Regions from separate parts of the Streptomyces sp. NPDC107546 genome, predicted to be linked through region 1. Evidence: riboswitches for the same ligand, from Rfam matches in the RefSeq annotation. Region 1 holds a riboswitch; each other region holds the start of a gene.
What was found. Region 1 has a riboswitch for cyclic di-AMP ahead of ACZ7L1_RS00425 (M23 family metallopeptidase). Riboswitches for the same ligand answer to the same signal wherever they lie in the genome.

Region 2: it holds a riboswitch for cyclic di-AMP, as region 1 does, so the genes downstream of both, ACZ7L1_RS08680 (M23 family metallopeptidase) here and ACZ7L1_RS00425 (M23 family metallopeptidase) in region 1, are expected to answer to the same signal.
Region 3: it holds a riboswitch for cyclic di-AMP, as region 1 does, so the genes downstream of both, ACZ7L1_RS10570 (transglycosylase family protein) here and ACZ7L1_RS00425 (M23 family metallopeptidase) in region 1, are expected to answer to the same signal.

What each region holds. Positions count from the first base shown of each region.
Region 1 is NZ_JBVKBA010000001.1:100,893-108,097, reverse strand. Features, by position in the region: gene ACZ7L1_RS00440 (bifunctional acetate--CoA ligase family protein/GNAT family N-acetyltransferase) at 1-2,625, opposite strand, end outside; gene ACZ7L1_RS00435 (HPr family phosphocarrier protein) at 2,780-3,061, shown strand; gene ACZ7L1_RS00430 (GntR family transcriptional regulator) at 3,361-4,056, opposite strand; gene ACZ7L1_RS00425 (M23 family metallopeptidase) at 4,259-5,011, opposite strand; cyclic di-AMP (ydaO/yuaA leader) riboswitch at 5,024-5,174, opposite strand; gene ACZ7L1_RS00420 (M16 family metallopeptidase) at 5,399-6,787, opposite strand; gene ACZ7L1_RS00415 (M16 family metallopeptidase) at 6,784-7,205, opposite strand, start outside.
Region 2 is NZ_JBVKBA010000004.1:378,566-385,770, reverse strand. Features, by position in the region: gene ACZ7L1_RS08690 (PrsW family intramembrane metalloprotease) at 1-1,323, shown strand, start outside; gene ACZ7L1_RS08685 (aldo/keto reductase) at 1,388-2,332, opposite strand; gene ACZ7L1_RS08680 (M23 family metallopeptidase) at 2,419-3,468, opposite strand; cyclic di-AMP (ydaO/yuaA leader) riboswitch at 3,480-3,636, opposite strand; gene ACZ7L1_RS08675 (PP2C family protein-serine/threonine phosphatase) at 3,852-5,051, opposite strand; tRNA gene ACZ7L1_RS08670 (tRNA-Met) at 5,443-5,516, opposite strand; gene ACZ7L1_RS08665 (dihydrofolate reductase family protein) at 5,633-6,781, opposite strand; gene ACZ7L1_RS08660 (MarR family winged helix-turn-helix transcriptional regulator) at 6,858-7,205, shown strand, end outside.
Region 3 is NZ_JBVKBA010000006.1:21,494-28,698, reverse strand. Features, by position in the region: gene ACZ7L1_RS10585 (nucleoside triphosphate pyrophosphohydrolase) at 88-1,095, shown strand; gene ACZ7L1_RS10580 (cytochrome P450 family protein) at 1,092-2,393, shown strand; gene ACZ7L1_RS10575 (LysM peptidoglycan-binding domain-containing protein) at 2,576-3,574, shown strand; cyclic di-AMP (ydaO/yuaA leader) riboswitch at 3,773-3,939, shown strand; gene ACZ7L1_RS10570 (transglycosylase family protein) at 3,944-4,639, shown strand; gene eno (phosphopyruvate hydratase) at 5,033-6,319, shown strand; gene ACZ7L1_RS10560 (FtsB family cell division protein) at 6,439-6,948, shown strand; gene ACZ7L1_RS10555 (DUF501 domain-containing protein) at 7,023-7,205, shown strand, end outside.

The DNA of each region.
Region 1 (7,205 bases):
GTCCACGGGATCGGAGCCGCGCCAGCCGAACAGGAGCGGGGCCGTCCGGATCGACCGGACCAGGGAGGTGGCGTCGCGGTCGGTGACCGGAATCAGTCGGTGCGCCATGTCGTCGAGCAGCTGGGAGGCGGCCCCGGCGAGCCCGAACGACAGGACGGCCCCGGCCGCGGGATCGATGACGGTCCGTACGAAGGTGTCGACGCCACGTGGCGCCATGCCCTGCACGACCGGCCGCAGTTCCTCCGGCTTGCCGAACAGGGACGTCAACTCGGCGTACGCCCGCCGCAGTTGCTCCTCGTCCGCCAGGTCGAGGCGTACGCCGCCCAGGTCGGCGCGGTGGCGCAGGTGCGGGGCGGTGGCCTTGAGGGCCACCGGGTAGCCGATCGCGCGGGCGGCCTCGAGAGCGGCCTCCGGGGTCGGAGCGGGCAGCGCCCGGCGGACGTGGATGCCGTAGCGCGCCAGCAGGTCACAGGTGTCGTCCGTGCCGAGTGTGAGCCCCTGGCCGCGCGCGAGCAGGCCGTCGATCAGCTGGGCGGCGCCCTTCTCGTCGATGTCGTCGAACTCGGGCACCTTGCCGGGCTCGGCGGCCTCCCGCCGCCACTGCGCGTACTTGACGGCTTCGGCGAGGGCCCGGACCGCGCGCTCGGCGGCGGGGTAGGCGGGGATGAGGCGGGAGTTTGGTGGCGCCTCGGCCGCGGGCGGCGGTACCGCGTCCGCGACCTCGGTGTGCAGTCGTCCCGCGGTGCCGGCCTTCGGACCCGTACTCGCGGCGGCAGACAGGGCCTCTGCCAGCCCGCCCAGCTCCACGTGCACCACCAGCACGGGCTTCGCGGGAGCCGCCGCGGCGGCCGACCTCAACGCCTCGGCCAACTCCGCGTCCCTGGGCGACGTCTCCCCCACCGCCGGTATCGCCGTCACGACAACGGCATCACAGGAGTCGTCGGCCAGCGCGCCGACCAGCGCCCGGTGAAAGTCCTCGGCCGACGCCTCCGTCGTGAGATCGAGCGGCGGCGAGGGCCGCAGGCCCTCCGTGAGGCACGCGTCGTACGTCAGCAGCCCCAGCGACTCGGAGTTCCCGAGGATCGCCACCCTGGGCCCCGCGGGCAGCGGCTGGCGGGCCAGCAGCAGGCCCGCGTCCACCAGCTCCGTGATCGTGTCCACCCGGATCACGCCGGCCTGCCGCAGCAGCGCGGACACCGTGGCGTGCGGCAGGCGTGTGGCCCGGACCGCGTGCCCCTGGGGCGCGCCCCCGTGCCGCGCGCCCTGCACCACCACGAGTGGCTTGGACGCCGCCGTGCGCCGCGCGAGCCGGTTGAACTTGCGGGGGTTGCCGATGGTCTCCAGATACATCAGGGCGACGTCGGTGTCAGGGTCGTCGTACCAGTACTGGAGGACGTCGTTGCCGGACACGTCCGCCCGGTTCCCGGAGGAGACGAAGGTCGAGACACCCGTGACGCCGGTCACACCTCCGCCGCGCCGGTGCAGCCGTGACAGCAGGGCGATCCCGATGGCGCCAGACTGGGCGAACAGTCCTATGCGCCCGGGGCGGGGCATCTGGGGGGCGAGGGAGGCGTTGAGCCGGACCTGCGGCGAGGTGTTGATGATCCCGAAGGCGTTCGGCCCGATGATCCGCATGCCGTACGACCGCGCCTGCCGCACCAGCTCCCGCTGCCGCTCCCGCCCCTCGGGCCCACTCTCGGCGTAGCCGGCGGAGACCACCACGAGCCCCTGCACCCCGTGCTCGCCGCACTCGGTGACGACCTCGGGGACGTGCTCGGCGGGCACGGCCACCACGGCGACGTCGACCGGCTCGGAGATGTCGCGGACCGAGCGGTGGGCGGGGATGCCCTCGAGCTCCTTGCGGTCCGCGGCGAACGCCCGGTTCACCGCGTACAGGCGGCCGGTGTACCCGCCGTACCTGAGGTGGTCGAGAACGCTGCGGCCCACTCCCCCGGGCGTGCGGCCGGCGCCGATCACGGCGACCGCCCCGGGTGCGAGCAGCCGCTGCACGGACCGCGCCTCGGCCCGCTGTTCCCGGGCGCGCTGGACGGCCAGCGACCGGTCGGTGGGCTCCAGATCGAACTCCAGGCGTACGACACCGTCCTCGAAGCTGCGCTTCTGCTGGTACCCGGCGTCCGTGAACACCTTGATCATCCTGGTGTTGGCGGGCAGCACCTCGGCGGCGAACCGGCGGATGCCTCGCTCCCTGGCCACCGCCGCGATGTGTTCGAGGAGGGCGGAGGCGACGCCGCGCCCCTGGTGCGCGTCCTGCACGAGGAAGGCGACCTCGGCCTCGTCGGCGGGCGCGGAGGCGGGCAGGCCGTCGGTACCGATGCGGTCATAGCGTACGGTTGCGATGAACTCGCCGCCGACCGTGGCCGCGAGTCCCACCCTGTCCACAAAGTCGTGGTGCGTGAAGCGGTGGACGTCCTTGGCGGACAGGCGCGGGTACGGCGCGAAGAAGCGGTAGTACTTCGACTCGTCCGAGACCTGCTCGTAGAAGCTGACGAGGCGCTCGGCGTCATCGACGGTGATGGGCCTGATGCGCGCGGTGCCGCCGTCGCGCAGCACCACGTCGGCCTCCCAGTGGGCGGGGTACTCGTGCCGGTCCGACGTGGTCTGCATGGGCCCCAGAGTAAGGCTCGCGTCCGCAGGCGGCGCGAGGCAGGCTGAGGGGATCGGTCCCGGCCCGCCGAGGACGGACGGTGCCCTTCCGGGCACGCTTCACCTATGGAACACTGGTCTAGACAACCCTGATACACCTGAAGGGCAGCAACACATGGCTGAGCGCCGCGTCAACGTCGGCTGGGCCGAGGGTCTCCACGCCCGCCCCGCCTCCATCTTCGTCCGGGCAGCCACGGCCTCCGGCATTCCGGTGACGATCGCCAAGGCGGGCGGCAACCCCGTCAACGCCGCATCCATGCTGGCGGTTCTGGGCCTCGGCGCCCAGGGCGGCGAGGAGATCGTCCTGGCCTCCGACGCGGAGGGCGCGGACGCCGCGCTCGACCGCCTGGCCAAGCTGGTCGCCGAGGGCCTCGAGGAACTCCCCGAGACCGTCTGACCCTTCGGGCAGCAGCACCCTGCTTCAGCCGCGCCGCCGTCATGGCGGCGCGGCTTTTGTCGTGCCGGGCAAGCTCCCGTCGAAAGACGGCGAGGCCGGCGAGGAATGCGGTCCCGGGGCAGGGAACGGCGAGGAACGGAGCACGCAATAAATCGGCGCACGGTGTTGCCCCTCGGCACGAATAAAGTCGCACAGGGCACACCGAAACGGCGCACGTCTAATTTATGGACGCACGCGAAAAACAGACAGCCGAAAACAGGGCTTCAACCGGATATTCCTCTTTGTATACGGTGCTCGTGTTAATGCCGGAGCGCCGACATGTTTACGTGGTGTTGCGAAGTCCTCACACGGTCCGCGTGGTCCGTCCCGCCGGGAAAGCGGAGCCGGTGCGCGGCCGTGGAGCGTTCCGCGTGCAGCGCGGTGATCGCCCGCGCCCGCTCGCCGTCCCCGCGCGCGACGGCGTCCACGATGCCGCCGTGCTCGGCCCAGGACTCCACGGGGCTGACCGGCGCGTCGACCGCGTACATCCATGTGATCTTGTGCCGCAGCTGGGCCAGCGTCGAGGTAAGCGCGGGGCTCCCGCAGGCCTGCGCCAGCGTCTCGTGGAACCAGCCGCCCAGGGAGCGCAGATCCTCGCTCTGGCCCCTCCTGGCCCGCTCCTGGCCCAGTCGGACCAGGCCGCGCAGCACCTTGAGGTGGGCCTCGGTACGCCGCTGCGCGGCCCGCGCGGCCCCGAGCGGCTCCAGCAGCATCCGCATCTCCAGCAGGTCGGCGGCCTCCTGCTCGGTGGGTTCCGCCACGCACGCGCCCGCGTGCCGGCGGGTGACGACGAAGCCCTCGGCCTCCAGGGTGCGCAACGCCTCGCGCACGGGGACGCGGGAGACGCCGTAGCGGCGCGCGAGGACTTCCTCGGTGAGCCGGCTGCCGCGCTCGTAGACACCCGCGACGATGTCATCACGGATCGCCGTGCAGACCGAGTGCGCCGGAATACGCATGACCGACCTCCGCCTTAATCCCCGTGAAACGCACGCGATTGACGTGTGTTCAACCGACTCTATTGCAGCGGGCCGGAATTTCCGACGGCGGGTCGGAATCCAGGGATATTTTTTGGACACGCAACGTTCGAAAGCCGACGACGGCCCCGGCTGATCAGCCGGGGCCGTCGGGTGCGGGCGCGCGGGTCGCGGGCGCCGGCCGTCAGACGTTCACGCCGTGCGAGCGCAGGTAGGCGACGGGGTCGATGTCCGAGCCGTACTCCGGAGTGGTACGGGCCTCGAAGTGCAGGTGCGGCCCCGTGGTGTTGCCGGTGGACCCGGAGAGGGCTATCTGCTGGCCGGGGGTGACCCGCTGCCCCACGGAGACGCCGATGGACGACAGGTGGCCGTACTGGGTGTAGGTACCGTCGTTCATCCTGATGACGATCTGGTTGCCGTACGCGCCGCCCCAGCCTGTCTGGACGACGGTACCGGCGCCGACGGCGTGCACGGGCGTGCCCGTGGCGGCGTGGAAGTCGATGCCCGTGTGGGAGCCGGAGGACCACAGGGAGCCGCCGGTCTTGTAACCGGTGGACACGAAGGAGTCGGAGATCGGCGGCACGAACATGTTGAGACGCCTGCGCTCGGCCTCGCGCGCGGCCCGCTCCTTGGCCTCGCGCTCCTGGCGGGCCTTCTCGGCGGCCTTCCTGCGCGCGGCCTCCTCGGCCTGCTTCTGTTCGGCGGCCTGCTTCTGGGCGGCGGCCTGTGCGTCGATCTTCTCGGCGACCGAGTCACCGAGGGTGACGGCCTGGAGCAGCCCGGTCTGCTCGACGGGGGCGCCGGCGGCGAGGGCCGGGGCGGCGAGGGTGCCGATGACACCGGTGGCGGTGAGCGCTGCCACGCCGACGGCGTTCGCAGTCGTACGCTTCACACGGCTCGGGCGACGGTGCTTCCCGGTGGCGCAGGTGAACGCCATGAAGTGGCTGGTCCTTTCCTTCCCTCTCGCCTACCGGGTTAGCTGACGGGTTCGGAGCAGGAAGGTCTCCTACGGGCTCGCGCCCGATTCACCCCAGGGACTGTGGTTTTGGGTCCCCGGCTCCCCTGGCTCGCGCCGTACGGGGACTCGGCGATGACTGTCCGGTGCCGCGGGTGCGGCGCACTGCCTGACGGACAGCCCGAATGACGCTAAGGGGACCGTCTTTCAATCAGCAAACGCAGGAGGGGGTTTGTAGCGCATCCCACAGGGCAGAGAGGCAACCTCTGTGGCAATACGGACAAACTCGCCAACGGGTGGGGCCCTGGTGACACGGAAAGTCACCAGGGCCCCGGGAGAGGCGCGGCGCACGCGCGCGTACGGTGCGCTCTACTCGGCGGCGACGACGCTCACTTCGCCGATGCCGAGCGCCTCGACGGGCTCCTTGATCTGCGCGGCGTCGCCCACCAGCACGGTGACCAGACGGTCCACGGGGAAGGCGTTCACCACCGCCGCGGTGGCCTCCACCGTGCCCGTGGCGGCCAGCTGCTGATACAGCGTCGACTGGTAGTCGTCCGGCAGGTGCTGCTCGACCTGGTCGGCGAGCGTGCTCGCGACGGCCGCCGCCGTCTCGAACTTCAGCGGTGCCACCCCCACCAGGTTCTGTACGGCGACGTCGCGCTCGGCGTCCGTCAGGCCCTCGGCGGCGAGGGTGCGCAGCACCTTCCACAGGTCGTCGAGCGCCGGGCCGGTGTTCGGCGTGTCGACGGAGCCGCTGATGGCGAGCATCGCGGCGCCCGTGCCGTCGGGCGCGGAGCGCAGCACCTGCCCGAAGGCCCGCACCCCGTAGGTGTAGCCCTTCTCCTCGCGCAGGACGCGGTCCAGGCGGGAGGTGAGGGTGCCGCCGAGGCAGTACGTGCCGAGCACCTGGGCGGGCCACACGCGGTCGTGACGGTCGGGCCCGACACGGCCGATGAGCAGCTGCGTCTGGACGGCGCCCGGACGGTCCACGATGATCACGCGGCCGGTGTCGTCGGCGGTCACCGGGGGCACCGGGCGCGGCTTGACGGGCTCCCCCGCCCAGGCGCCGAGGGTGTCGCCGAGGAGCTCGTCGAGATCGATCCCGGTGAGGTCGCCGACCACGACCGCGGTGGACGTCGCGGGGCGCACATACCGCTCGTAGAAGGCACGGACGGCCGCGGCGTCGATGGTCGCGACCGTCTCCTCGGTGCCCTGACGCGGGCGTGACATGCGCGAGGACGCCGGGAACAGCTCCTTGGAGAGCTCCTTGGCGGCGCGGCGGGCCGGGTTGGCCATCTCGTGCGGGATCTCGTCGAGGCGGTTGCGGACCAGGCGCTCCACCTCACTGTCCGCGAATGCCGGCGACCTCAGTGCGTCGGCGAGCAGTCCGAGCGCCTTGGGGAGGCGGGAGACCGGAACCTCCAGGGACAGGCGGACGCCGGGGTGGTCGGCGTGCGAGTCGAGGGTGGCGCCGCAGCGCTCCAGCTCGGCGGCGAACTCCTCGGCGGAGTGCTTGTCGGTGCCCTCGGAGAAGGCGCGCGCCATGATCGTGGCGACACCGTCGAGGCCGGCCGGCTCGGCGTCCAGGGGGGCGCCGAGGAGCACCTCGACGGCGACGACCTGCTGGCCGGGACGGTGACAGCGCAGCACGGTCAGGCCGTTGTCGAGCGTGCCGCGCTCGGGCGCCGGGAACGCCCAGGGCCGGGCCTCGCCGGGCTGGGGCTGCGGGTGGAACTCCATGGTCGCGAGCTCGCTCACTTCGCCGACTCCTCGGTCTCGTCGGTGGTCTCGGCTGCTTCCGGGGTCTCGGCCTCGGCCCCGACCGGTTCGTACACGAGCACCGCGCGGTTGTCGGGGCGCAGGCGGGCCTGGGCGATCTCCTGCACCTCCTCGGCGGTGACCTCGAGCACGCGCTTGACGGCGGTCAGGGCGAGCTGGGGGTCGCCGAACAGCACGGCGTACCGGCACAGTTCGTCGGCGCGGCCCGCGACCGTGCCGAGCCGGTCCAGCCACTCGCGCTCCAACTGGGCCTGGGCGCGCTCCATTTCCTCGGCCGTCGGGCCCCGCTCGGCGAACCGGGCGAGTTCCTCGTCGATGGCGGCCTCGATGACGGGCACCTCGACGTCACCGGAGGTCTTCACGTCCAGCCACCCGAGCGAAGGCGCACCGGCGAGCC
Region 2 (7,205 bases), on a different contig from region 1:
GTACGGCAGCAGACCGGGACCGAGGGCTTTCTGGTCGGGCTGGGCCTCGCGGTCCTGCCCGTGCCGCTGCTCATCGCGGCCTTCCGCTGGCTGGACCGGGTGGCGCCCGGACCCTGGCGGAACCTGATCTTCGCCTTCGCCTGGGGCGCGTGCGCCGCCGCGCTCATCGCGATCGTCGCCAACAGTTTCGCCACCCGGTGGATAGCGACCGCGACCGCCGATCCGCACAGCGCCGACACGCTCGGCGCGATCGTGATAGCACCGATCGTGGAGGAGTCCGCGAAGGCCGCGGCCGTGCTGCTCGTCTTCCTCTTCCGCAGACGGCACTTCACCGGGATCGTCGACGGAGTGGTGATAGCCGGCGTCACCGCCACCGGCTTCGCCTTCACCGAGAACATCCTCTACCTGGGCACGGCCTTCGGCACCGACCAGATGAGCGGGGGAAGCGGGCTGGCGTCCGTCACGGCCGCGACCTTCTTCGTCCGGGTGGTGATGTCGCCCTTCGCGCACCCGCTGTTCACCGTGCTCACCGGCATCGGCTTCGGCATCGCCGCGCTCTCCGCGGAGCGCCAGCACGTCCGGCGGGTGCTGGCGCCGCTCGGCGGGCTGCTGCTCGCGATGGGCATGCACTCCATGTGGAACGGGTCGTCCACGTTCGGCCAGTACGGGTTCTTCGCGGTGTACACGTCGTTCATGGTGCCCGCGTTCGGGCTGCTGACCTGGCTGGTCGTCTGGACGCGGCAGCGGGAGCTGCGGACGGTGCGGGAGGAGCTGCCCGCGTACGTGGTCGCCGGGTGGATGGGGCCGGTGGAGCCGTTCGTCCTCGGTTCGATGCGGGCGCGGCGGCTGGCCCGCGAGTGCGCGAGGCAGCATTTCGGGAAGGACGCGGCGCGGTCGGTCGCGCGGTACGAGGCGTACGCGACGTCCCTGGCGTTCCTGCGCCACCGGGGGCGCCGGGGGCGGGTGGGCGCCGATTTCGTCGTACGGGAACAGGAGTTGCTGACCGAGCTGTGGGCCCGCCGGGAGGTGGCGCGGCCGGCGCTGGCGTATGCGGCACGGGCGACGGCACCGGTGGCTCCGCCGGTGTGGCCGGGCTACGGGCACGTGACCTTCCAGGGGACGCCGCAGTACGGCCCCGCGATACCGCAGTACGACCCGGCGAGGCCGCAGTACGACCCGGCGAGGCCGCAGTACGACCCGGCGAGGCCGCAGTACGGCCCGATGACACCGCAGTACGACCCGGCGACACCGCAGTACGGCCCGGCGACACCGCAGTACGACCCGGCGGCGCCGTATCCCGGGTACAACCCCTATCGCTCCTAGGCGTTGACGCGGGCTCGGCGCCGCCGGATTCCGCCGTCCGCAGGGCTGATCCGAAGGACAGGCCCTACGCCGACGCCTCCGTCAGCTTCGCCACGTCCTCGTCCGTCAGCGTCAGGTCCGCCACGGCCAGCAGCGCCGGCAGCTGCTCCACAGTCCGCGCCGAGGCGATCGGTGCCGCGACCGTCGGCTGGGCCGCCAGCCAGGCGAGCGCCACCGTCGGGATCTCCGCGCCCCGGGCCTCGGCGACCTCCTCCAGGGCCGTCAGGACGCGCTGTCCGCGGTCGGTCGCCAGGTGCTTGGCCGCGCCCTCCGCGCGCGCCGACTCCACGGTCGTACCCGGCCGGTACTTGCCGGTCAGGAAGCCCGACGCGAGCGCGAAGTACGGAACCGCCGCGAGCCCCGCACGGGAGGCGAGGTCCTGCAGCGCACCCTCGTAGGTGTCGCGCGAGACCAGGTTGTAGTGCGGCTGCAGCGCCACGTACCGCGCCAGGTTCTCGCGGTCCGAGAAGTCCAGGGACTCCTGGAGGCGTTCGGCGGAGATGTTGGAGGCGGCGATGGCGCGCACCTTGCCCGCCTTCACCAGCTCGTCGAGCGCGCCGATGATCTCCTCGACCGGCACCTCCGGCTTGTCGAAGTGCGTGTAGTAGAGATCGATGTGGTCGGTGTCCAGACGACGCAGGGACGCGTCGGCCGCGGCCCTGATGTTGGCGGCGGTCAGCCCCTGGTAGTCGGGGTGCTGGCTGACCTTGGTCGCGATGACCACGTCGGAGCGGTTGCCGCGCGCCTTCACCCACTTGCCGATGATGGTCTCGGACTCGCCGCCCTTGTTGCCCGGCACCCAGGCCGAGTACGAGTCGGCCGTGTCGATGAAGTTCCCGCCCGCCTCCGCGTATGCGTCGAGGACGGCGAAGGACTGCGTCTCGTCGGCGGTCCAGCCGAAGACGTTGCCGCCGAGGGACAGCGGGAAGACCTCGAGATCGGAAGAACCCAGCTTGCGAAGGGAAGTCATGCTCTGTGTCAACGCCCGGACCGGACCGGTGTCTTCCGGGAAGCCCGCAAAGATCTCGCAAACACCGCGCTCTTCGCGGGGCGGGGTCAGGGGTTGAGGCCCTTGCCGCGCAGCCAGGCCAGCGGGTCGATCGCGGCGCCGCCGTTCGGGTGGACCTCCAGGTGCAGGTGCGGCCCGGTGACGTTGCCGGTCGCACCCACGCGGCCGATGACGTCTCCCGTGCTGACCTTCTGCCCGACCGTGACGCTGATCGACGACTGGTGGCAGAACCACAGCTCGGTGCCGTCGTCGAGGGTGAGGATCGTGCGGTAGCCGTACGAGCCGGCCCAGCCCGCCTCCGTGATCGTGCCGCTGTGGACGGCCTTGATGAGTGTGCCGGTGGGCGCGGCGAAGTCCAGGCCGGTGTGGAAGCCGGAGGACCACATGGCGCCGGCGTCGCCGAAGTGGGAGGTCAGGGTGTAGGAGGAGGTCGGCAGCGTGAACTGCCGGGCGAGTGCGGCGAGCCGCGCGGCCTCCTGCGCCTGCTTCTGCAGAGCGGCGGCCTTGGCCTGCGCGTCGTCCTGCGCCTTGGCCGCCGCGGCGGCGGCCTTCTTCACCGCGGCGTCCTCGGCCGCCTGCGCCGCCTTCTGCGCGATCCGGTCCTGCTGGGACTCGGCCTGCTGCATGATCCGGGCGCGCAGCGCCTCGCCCGCGCCCTTCGAGTCGGCGGCGTCGGTGGCATCACCGGCGTCGGTCCGGCCGACGCTGCTGAGAGCGGTGGCCGAGCTCTCGGGAGCGGTGGAGTCGTCACCGATGAGCGCCTTGGCGGATTCCGTAACGGAGGAGAGGTCCGGCAGGGATGTGACGGAGGAGAGGTCCGGCAGGGATATGGACACCGGCGGCTTGCCGGGCTGCGCGGTGGCCATGCCGCCCGCGCCGACGGCGGCCATCACACCGACGCCGAGGACGGTGGAGCTGCGGGCGAGCCCGCCCCCGCGCTGCTTGACGACGCGGTGCCGGCCGCGGACGGGGCGGATGGAGTCCTCGGTGGGGTTCCACTCCTCCCAGGGGCCCTCGTCGATGCCGGGTGCGACGTCGAGAGTCTGAGTACCGTTCGGGGCGAACGAGGTGTTCTGGGCAGGCCGGTTGAACGCCACGTGGGCGCACTCCTTTCCTTCCGTCTCGCCTACCGGGTTAGCTGACGGGTTCGGAGCAGGAAGGTCTCCTACGCGCGTATACCGGCCGTGCGGCACGGCGGTATCCGCTCGATTCACCCCAAGGTGGTGGTTCCCCGGCTCCCTCGCGGGATTCGGCAGGCGCGCACGGAGCCGCCTCTGGTGACGGCTGGGACGACCGCGCTGCGTTATCGAACGTTAATAGACGCGGGGCCCGTATTCCAAGCCGTTCAGACAGATCCATTCATGCCGCCGACCAGGACTTTCAGGGCCTGAACGGAGGAAATCGGGCTAGTCGCCCCAGCCCCACCGACCACACGGATATTGACAGTATGTCAGTTGTTACGCGGAGGGGCATGACTCACTCACCCTTCGTGACCGCGCTCAGGGGGCGCCGGGCGGCGCACGGCCAGCAGGGCCATGTCGTCCGTACCGCGGCGACCGGTGTGCCGGGCGACCTCGCGCGTGAGGGTGCTCAGCAGGGCGCCCGGGGTGGGGAAGACCCGTCCGGCGAGGCGGACGGCGGGGTCGTAGAACCGACCGTGCGCGTCCCGTGCCTCCGAGACGCCGTCGGTGTAGAAGAGCAGCGTCGAGCCGGGCGGGAAGTCCCACTCCTCCACCCGGTCGGGCCGGACGCCGAGGTCGCCCATGCCGAGCGGCAGCGCGGGCTCGCGGGCCCCCAGTTCTCGCAGGGAACCGTCCGGGAGCAGGAGCAGCGGGGCGGGGTGGCCGCGGTTGACGATGCGGACGACTCCGGAGCCGTGCGGGATCTCGGCGAGAACCGCGGTGGTGAAACCCTCGTACACGTCGGGCCCCTCGCGTCCGGCGCGATCGCGGGACAGCGCCCGCTCCAGGCGCTGGGCGACGGCCTCGAGCGTCGGCTCCTGTTCGGCGGCCTCCCGGAAGGCGCCGATCAGAACGGCCACGGCGGTCACGGCCCCCATGCCCTTGCCGCGTACGTCGCCGACGACCAGCCGCACCCCGTACGGGGAGTCCTGGGCGGTGTACAGATCGCCGCCGATGAAGGCGTCGGCCTGGGCGGCCTCGTAGCGGGCGGCGACGTCCAGTCCACCGATCCGGGCGGCGGGCTCCGGCAGCACGGCACGCTGCGCGGCCTCGGCGATCTGGCGGGCGGAGGCGAGGCGGGCGACGTTGCGGCGGACCAGCACGTTGATGAGGACGGCGAGGGCGGCGACGGTGACGACCGTGGCCACCTCGGTGACCTCGCTCGCCTTTCCGAGCACGCCCAGCCCGAGGTGGACCCCGAAGACCACGACGACGGCCGCCGTGCCGGTGAGGACGGTGCCGCGCAACGAGAACAGGGGCGCGGCCACGAGCGGGGCGGCGGTGAAGAGGGGGCCGGCCGTGTAGTCGGACGGGGCGAAGAGGTCGAAGCAGACCCCGGCGACGATCAGCAGGCCGGGCAGGGCGCGCAGGAAGGCCCGCGCGTACGAGATCCGCCGCTCCTCGGCCTCCGTGGCGACCTCCGCCTCGGCCCCTCCGTACGCCGGCGCCGGAACGGCCCTCGCGCCGGGGGCGGGGGCGGGGCTACCGGGGTCGGGCACGGGGGCTCCGGGAGATTCGGGGGCTCCGACGAGCCGGCCGGGTCGGCCGGGTCGGCGGTCCTCGCGGTCGGGGAGACACCCGCCGGACCGGTTGCCGCGGTCGCTAAGACGCCCGCCCGACCGGTCGTGACGGCCGGGGAGACGCCCGCGCGACCGCTGGTGGTCCTCGGCCCTCTCCTCGGACGGCGCATCGGGCCCACGCCGCTCGTCCGGATCGTGCTGCTCCCACGACCACCGCTCGCCTGCTTGCTGCACCACCCGTCCAGGCTTCCCGGAAGGGCGGCGGGGGGCGACCGCTGTGGGCCGGGCGGAGTAGCCGCCAGTGGGTGAAGGAGAGCCCGGGAAACACCGAGGGCCGGAGTCCTTTCGGACTCCGGCCCTCGGCCTTCAGTAGCGGGGACAGGATTTGAACCTGCGACCTCTGGGTTATGAGCCCAGCGAGCTACCGAGCTGCTCCACCCCGCGTCGGTGATTCCAGTGTACGCCATGCGCGCGACAGGTAGCGCACGGGTTCCCCTCCCATGCCGCCCTACCAGCGGTTTCCGGCCGTACGCGGAGCCGCTCGACCCCCTTCGAGGCCGTCAGGAACGGGCGGTCGGGGGCAGCAGATGGGCGTTCGGCGCCTTGGCGCGGTCCTCGTACTCCGGCAGCAGCACCACCTCCACGCCGGCGGCCGCCAGCACCGCGTTCCCGTCAGCCGACTCGACGAACGTGTCCGGTTCCCGCCAGGCCGTCACCACCCGTCGTACCCCCGCCTCGATGATCAGCCGGGAGCAGGGCGCGGGCCGGGACGCGCGGCGGGCGCACGGTTCCAGGCTGCTGTACACCGTCGCGGAGGCCAGCCTGGGATCCGCCGGGTCCAGCTTCGCCAGCGCCGCTTCCTCGGCGTGGACGACGGGGTCGCCGCCCTCCCGGGAGTGGCCCCGCGCCAGTTCCGTGCCGTCGGCCGCGACGACCACCGCGCCCACGCTGAAGGCGGTCTCCGACGGCGGGCACTCGGCCGCCAGCGTGCAGGCCACCTCCAGCCACCGCCGGTCCGCGGCCGAGGCGAGCCTCCCGGTGCCGGGCGCGGTGGGCACGTACCGCATCAGCACCACGTCCCCGACCGCGCGCGTCTCCACCAGCCGCATCCGCCCCGGCGGGTACGCGCCGTGCCCGAACATCCGCGGGGCGTCCGGCTCCCCCACGAACAGCGGCGCCACCACGAGCTGCACCTCGTCCGCCAGCCCCTGCTGAAGCAGCCGCGTGTGCACGCTCCCGCCGCCCTCGACCATCAGCCGCCGTACGCCCTTCACATCCCCGAGGTGGTCGAGCACGGCCCGCCACTCCACGTCCGGTCCGAGCGCGACCACCTCCACGTCCGCCGGCAGCAGGCCGCGCAGCCGCCGGGCACCCTTGTCCGTCGTGTAAAGGGTCTTCGCGCCGCCCGTGTGCCAGAAGCGTGCCCCCGGATCGAGGTCCCCGGACCCGCTGACCGTGACCTTCAGCGGATACTCCGGCAGCCCGGCGGCGAGGCGGGCCGCGCGCCGCTCGGCCGAGTAGACCAGCAGCCGGGGGTTGTCGGTGCGCAGCGTGCCCGCGCCGATGAGGATGGCGTCGCTGCCCGCCCGCACCTCGTCGACCCGGTCGAAGTCCTCCGGGCCGGACAGCAGCAGCCGTTCGGGCCCGGTGTCGTCCAGGAAGCCGTCGAGGGAGACGGCGGCGGACAACAGGACGTAGGGACGGGCCATGGCGGCGCTCCTGGGGTCGGGACGAGGCGAACGAGGCAGCTTGGTTCAACTTTTAAACAATAACTACACTGTCAGTATGACGACCCGCTGGCTCACCCCCGAGGAACTGCGTGCCTGGCGCGCGTACCTGGCCGCGTCGTGGCTCCTGGAGGACGCGATCGACCGGCAGCTCCAGCAGGAGGCCGGCATGCCCCACCTTTACTACTCGGTCCTGGCCAACCTCTCCGAGGCGCCCGACCGAAGTATGCGCATGACCGATCTCGCCGAGGCGCTGAAGATCACGCGAAGCCGGCTGACGTACGTGGTCACCCGGCTGGAGAAGGACGGGACGGTCCGCCGGGAGGGCTGCCCGACCGACAAGCGCGGCAGCGTGGCGATCCTGACGGAGGACGGCAGGGTGCTCTTGGAGCGTACGGCGCCCGGT
Region 3 (7,205 bases), on a different contig from region 1:
TCCGGGCCTGTGGACGACTCCAGGGACGCTGGTCCATGCCTGTGGACAACTCCGGGGGCCGAGCGTGGCGTGCGTTACGTTCGGAGGGTGAACGCAACCAGCTTCGAAGCGGTCCCGGGACCGGAGGCGACCGCCGAGCCCGGCCGGATCGTCCTGCTCACCACCAGCCACCGGGTCGCGCCCGGTCTCCTGTCCTGGCCCGCCTGGCAGGCGCTGCACGCCGCCGACCGGGTCCTGTGCGCGGACGGCGCGCACCCGCAGCTGCCCTATCTGCGCGAGGCGGGCATAGCGGTCGAGGAGGCCGCCCCGAGCGCGCAGGAGCTGGTCGACGCCTGCGCCGGCGGCCGCACGGTGGTCGTCGTCGCCACGGGTGAGGGTGAGCCCACGCTGACGGACGGCCTGGCGCGCCTCGCCGGATCGGGTCGCGTCCACATGCCGGAGCTGGAGCTGCTGCCCGCGTCGTACGACCTCCCGGGCGCCCGTCTCCTGGACCTGGTGCAGGTCATGGACCGCATCCGCGCCGAGTGCCCCTGGTCGTCCCGGCAGACCCACCTGGGCCTGGCCAAGTACGGCATCGAGGAGGCGTACGAGCTGGTCGAGGCCATCGAGGCGGGCGACCGCGAGGAGCTGCGGGAGGAGCTGGGCGATGTCCTGCTCCAGGTCGTCTTCCACGCCCGGATAGCCGAGGAGCACCCGGACGCGCCCTTTTCCATCGACGACGTGGCGGGCGGCATCGTCGCCAAGCTGATCCACCGCCACCCGCACGTGTTCGGGGACGAGACCGCGACGACGCCGGAGGAGGTCAAGGAGCACTGGCTGCGGACCAAGGCGGTCGAGAAGCGGCGCACGTCGGTGACGGAGGGCATCCCGCTCGGCCAGCCGGGCCTCGCCCTCGCCGCGAAGCTGCACTCCCGGGTCCGCACCGCCGACCTCGACGTCCCGCTCCCGCAGGGCGACGGCATCGGCTACGAGCTGCTGGCGCTCGCCGCGCGCGCGGAGGCGGAGGGCGTGGACCCGGAGGCGGCCCTGCGCGCGGCGGCACGCGCGTACCGGGACGCGATCCGGGAGGTGGAGAGCGGGGGCTCGGAGCAGTGAACGGCCAGACCGCCTCCCCCGCCCCCGAACTGTTCACCTGGGAGTTCGCCGCCGACCCGTACCCCGCCTACGCCTGGCTCCGCGAGCACGCCCCCGTGCACCGGACGAGGCTGCCGAGCGGTGTCGAGGCCTGGCTGGTCACCCGGTACGCGGATGCCAAGCAGGCCCTCGCCGACCAGCGGCTGAGCAAGAACCCGGCGCATCACGACGAGCCCGCGCACGCCAAGGGCAAGACCGGCATCCCCGGCGAGCGCAAGGCCGAGCTGATGACGCATCTGCTCAACATCGACCCGCCGGACCACACCCGGCTGCGCAGGCTCGTCTCCAAGGCCTTCACGCCCCGGCGTGTCGCGGAGTTCGCGCCGCGGGTCCAGGAACTCACCGACCAACTCATCGACCGGTTCGCGGGCAGGGGTGAGGCCGACCTCATCCACGAGTTCGCCTTCCCGCTCCCCATCTACGCCATCTGCGACATGCTCGGCGTCCCGCGCGAGGACCAGGACGACTTCCGCGACTGGGCCGGGATGATGATCCGGCACGGGGGAGGACCGCGAGGCGGCGTCGCGCGGTCGGTGAAGAAGATGCGCGGCTACCTCGCCGACCTCATCCACCGCAAGCGCCAGGCGCTGCCCGCCGAGCCCGGCCCCGGCGAGGACCTCATCTCAGGACTCATCCGTGCCTCCGACCACGGGGAACACCTCACGGAGAACGAGGCGGCCGCGATGGCCTTCATCCTGCTCTTCGCCGGGTTCGAGACCACCGTCAACCTCATCGGAAACGGCACGTTCGCGCTCCTCGGTCACCCCGGGCAGCGGGCCCGTCTGCAGCGGTCGCTCGCCGCCGGGGACCGCGACCTGCTCGAGACCGGCGTCGAGGAGCTGCTGCGCTACGACGGCCCGGTGGAGCTGGCCACCTGGCGGTTCGCCACGCGGCCGCTCACCATCGGCGGGCAGGACATCGCCGCCGGCGACCCCGTCCTGGTGGTCCTGGCCGCCGCGGACCGGGACCCGGCGCGCTTCGCCGACCCGGACGTCCTCGACCTCTCCCGCCGCGACAACCAGCACCTCGGGTACGGGCACGGCATCCACTACTGCCTGGGCGCTCCCCTGGCCCGCCTGGAGGGACAGACGGCGCTCGCCACGCTCCTGACCCGCCTGCCGGACCTGCGGCTCGCGGTCGACCCGTCCGACCTGCGGTGGCGCGGCGGACTCATCATGCGGGGCCTGCGCACGCTGCCCGTGGCGTTCACACCGGTACCGGAGAAAGGTCACGAAGCTCCCGCCGACATCCGGACATGACACGGCGAACACGCCGGTGGTCACAAGAAGGTGACAGGATCTCACCTCTGTGATCTTCACGTGATCTACGCTGCATTAACTTGTGACAAGCGATCCAGTGCGGATACGTTCACGCAGCAACGCGGCGGTCCGCACGCCACGGCCGTCGCGTCGGTCGATGCTGTCGTGTGAAAGGCAACCGCATGCTCTCCGGGAACGGTCGTCACCGTCGCCCCCGTCAGGCTCCGGCTCTCCTCGTCGCGGCAGGGGTGACCGGATCAGCGATCGCGATTCCGCTGCTCGGCGCCACCGGCGCGAGCGCGGCCACCGGCGTCACCTGGGACCAGGTCGCGGAGTGCGTCAGCGGCGGCTCATGGAGCGCGGACACCGGCAACGGTCACTACGGCGGGCTGCAGTTGACGCAGGACGACTGGGACAGGTACGGCGGTCTCGACTACGCGCCGAGCCCCGACCAGGCGAGCCGCTCGCAGCAGATCGCCGTCGCCGAGAAGGTCCTGGCGGCCCGGGGCGTGGGGGTCTGGGGCACCTGCGGCCTGCTGAACGGTCTGAGCAAGGACTCCGGCTCCGCCGGTGTCGACACGGGTGTCGCCGGGGACTCGTCGTCCGACGGCGGATCGTCCTCCGATTCCGGTCTCGGGTCCGGTCTTGACTCCGGTCTGTCCGACTCGTCCGGATCATCTGCGTCGACCACTCCGTCGCCTTCTTCATCCTCTTCGTCCCCTTCGTCCTCCTCGTCCTCACCCTCGTTCGGGGCGTCGACCGCCGACGCCGCCAACAGCGCACAGGGGTCCGGTGGTGCTCCGGCGGCCACGACGAAGAGCGATGGGTCGGACAAGTCGACACAGGACGATGCCTCGTCCGGGGCGAGTTCGCCCGAGACCTCGAGCGCCGGTCGTCATCGCGGCGACGGCGCCGACGAGAGTGCGGCGGACGGCCGTACGTCGGACGTGTCCGGCCGGCACGCCTCGCGCGGCACCACGGACGCGCGTGACGCCGTCGACGGTTCGTACACCGTCCGCCCCGGGGACAATCTGTCGTCCATCGCCGACTCCCTTGACCTCAGCGGCGGATGGACGGCGCTGTACGAGGCGAACAGGCAGACGGTCGGCGCCGACCCGAACCTCATCCTCCCCGGTCAGAGCCTTGCGCTCGGCGCCGACCCGACCGGCGACTCGTCCTGAACTGCCCCTTCCGTGGCGGAAGTTGACGACCCACTTCGCGCTGAATGTCCTGTTTGGTGAAAGTGAGATATGGGTCTCATAAGCCCTGATCGTCTTTGAAATTCCGGCGATCGACTGCTTACGGTCGTGATCGCTCGCCACAGCGAGCCCCGGCGGTCGCAACGCCGAATCCTGCCAGCGGCCGTACGGGAACAGTCGTCGCGTCAAGCGCCGTAGGCAGGAGCGGGGGACCCAAGGTAGGCGCCGCATCCGGGAGTTGACCGGAAGCGGCTCGGGGTGAAGCCGTGTTCCGCAAGGGGCACGGCCGGGCAACTCAACCGGCCCGAACCCGACAGCTCACCTCGCAGGCGTCGGTGAGGGGAATGAACCATGCTGTGTTCCGGCAACGGTAAGCACCGCCGCCCGTCCAAGGCCACCCGTGCCATCGCGCTCGCCGGTGTCGCCGGCGCTGCCATCGCCGGCCCGCTCCTCGCGGCCGGGAACGCCTCCGCGGCCACCGCCGCCCAGTGGGACGCCGTCGCCCAGTGCGAGTCCGGCGGCAACTGGCACATCAACACCGGCAACGGCTTCTACGGCGGTCTGCAGTTCACGAACTCCACCTGGGCCGCGTACGGCGGCACCGCCTACGCCTCCCGCGCCGACCTGGCCACCGAGGGCCAGCAGATAGCCGTCGCCGAGAAGGTCCTCGCGGGCCAGGGCAAGGGCGCCTGGCCGGTGTGCGGCAAGGGCCTGACCAGCGCCGCGTACAACGGTTCCGCGGCCACGGGCTCCTCGAGCGGCGCGAAGAGCACCACCACGAAGAGCACCACCACCCGCTCGACCGAGCGGCAGGCGGCCAACCGCTCCGCGCAGCGCCCGGCTCCGCAGAAGACCGTCACCACCCCGACCGGCCAGAAGGTCAAGAAGGGCGACGGCGAGTACAAGGTGGTCAAGGGCGACACCCTCAGCTCGATCGCCGCGACCCACCACGTCCAGGGCGGCTGGACGAAGCTCTTCGACCTGAACAAGGACATCGTCCAGGACGCCGACCTGATCTACCCGGGCCAGCAGCTGCACCTGAAGTGACAGCCACCCGGTAGCCGGGCCGCAGGCCCCTGCCAGGCGTGACCCCCACCGCGGGGGTCGCGTGAGGGCCCACCCCCGTCCCCACGGGCTCCCCGCTCCGGTGCGTGTTCCCCCGTGCGCGCCGGAGCGGGGTTTTTGCTGTCCGCCCTGTTCGCTGTCCCGCCCGTTCGCTGTCACGCCTCTTCGCTGTCCGGCCCGTTCGCTGTCCGGCCGTGCGGATTTCACCCGACCTTTCCCCAGCCCTTTGTTCCGGGCAGGAACAATGTGTACCGTCACCCTGTCCACGGGACGGTCGGTAGGCCGGCCGACAGCCCGGGGCGGTTAGGCTCTAGTCGCAAGGCACAGCCGCAAGGCAGACAGCCCCGCACTTCCAGCGTCACATCCAAGAAGGAGATGCTCGTGCCGTCCATCGACGTCGTCGTAGCCCGGGAAATCCTGGACTCCCGAGGCAACCCCACGGTCGAGGTCGAGGTCGGCCTCGACGACGGCAGCACGGGTCGTGCCGCCGTTCCGTCCGGCGCCTCCACCGGCGCCTTCGAGGCCATCGAGCTCCGCGACGGTGACCCCAACCGCTACCAGGGCAAGGGCGTCGAGAAGGCCGTTCTCGCCGTCATCGAGCAGATCGGCCCGGAGCTGGTCGGCTACGACGCCACCGAACAGCGCCTGATCGACCAGGCGATGATGGACCTGGACGCCACCGACAACAAGGGCTCCCTCGGCGCCAACGCGATCCTCGGCGTCTCCCTCGCCGTCGCCCACGCCGCCTCCGAGGCCAGCGACCTGCCCCTGTTCCGCTACCTGGGCGGCCCGAACGCGCACCTGCTGCCGGTGCCGATGATGAACATCCTCAACGGCGGCTCGCACGCCGACTCCAACGTGGACATCCAGGAGTTCATGATCGCCCCGATCGGCGCGGAGTCCTTCTCCGAGGCGCTGCGCTGGGGCACCGAGGTCTACCACACGTTGAAGAAGGTCCTGAAGAGCAAGGGCCTGGCCACCGGCCTCGGCGACGAGGGCGGCTTCGCCCCGAACCTCGGCTCCAACCGTGAGGCCCTCGACCTCATCCTGGAGGCCATCAAGGAGGCCGGTTACGCCCCCGGCCAGCAGATCGCCCTCGCGCTCGACGTGGCCGCCTCCGAGTTCTACAAGGACGGCAAGTACCTCTTCGAGGGCAAGGAGCGCTCCGCCGCCGAGATGACGGAGTACTACGAGGAGCTCGTCGCGGCCTATCCGCTCGTCTCCATCGAGGACCCGCTGTTCGAGGACGACTGGGCCGGCTGGAAGGTCATCACCGACAAGCTCGGCGACAAGGTCCAGCTGGTCGGCGACGACCTGTTCGTCACCAACCCCGAGCGCCTGGCCCGTGGTATCGAGGAGGGCGCGGCCAACGCCCTGCTGGTCAAGGTCAACCAGATCGGCTCGCTGACCGAGACCCTGGACGCCGTCGAGCTGGCCCAGCGCAACGGCTTCAAGTGCATGATGTCCCACCGCTCCGGCGAGACCGAGGACGTCACCATCGCCGACCTGGCCGTCGCCACCAACTGTGGCCAGATCAAGACCGGCGCCCCGGCCCGCTCCGAGCGCGTCGCCAAGTACAACCAGCTGCTGCGCATCGAGGAGATCCTCGACGACGCCGCGGTGTACGCCGGCCGCTCGGCCTTCCCGCGCTTCAAGGGCTGAGACGAGGCAAGCCGCTGGGGCAAGCCCGGGCAAGGCTTGGCCGGTCGTACGTACGTCCCCGTACTCGGTCCCGTACCGTGTGCGGGGACGTACGCGCGTGTGAAGGGGAGGCGGGAGACATGGCCGGGAAGGACCGCGACCGGTTCTCCACCGCGACCAGGCTCAGGCTGCTCGGCGAGCAGACGGCCGCCCGGGTCTACCGCTCCCAGACCCGGCGCCAGGCCCGCCGCTCCCGGCTCACCGGCCGGGCCGCGCTCCTCGCCCTCGTCCTGTGCTCGCTGATCGTGGCACTGGCCTACCCGATGCGGCAGTACGTCTCCCAGCGCGGCGAGATCGCCGACCTGGAGCGGCAGCAGGAGGAGGCCCGCAAGCGCGTCGAACAGCTGCGTGACCTGAAGGCGCGCTGGCAGGACGACGCCTACGCGGAGCAGCAGATCCGCCAGCGGCTGCACTATGTGATGCCGGGGGAGACCGGCTACATCGTGATCGACCCGGACGCGGTCAAGCCGTCGCGCGCGGACCGGAGCACGGCCGTACGCCCCTGGTACGCCGGCCTCTGGGACGGGGTGGACAGGGCCGACGCGGCGGACAGGGCCGACGGTCCGGCCGGTGAGCGCACCGCGCCCTGACGCGCCCGTCACGCACCCGGACGCATCCCGACGGACCTGACGCACCCATGAGAAAGACTGTCTGAAAGAGAGCCATGGAAACCCCTCCGCCGCCCACCCCGCGCACCGAGCCGACGGACGCGGACGTCGAGGCCGTCAAGCAGCAGCTCGGGCGCCCCCCGCGTGGGCTGCGCGCGATCGCGCACCGGTGTCCCTGCGGGCAGCCGGACGTCGTGGAGACGGCGCCGCGGCTCCCCGACGGCACCCCGTTCCCGACG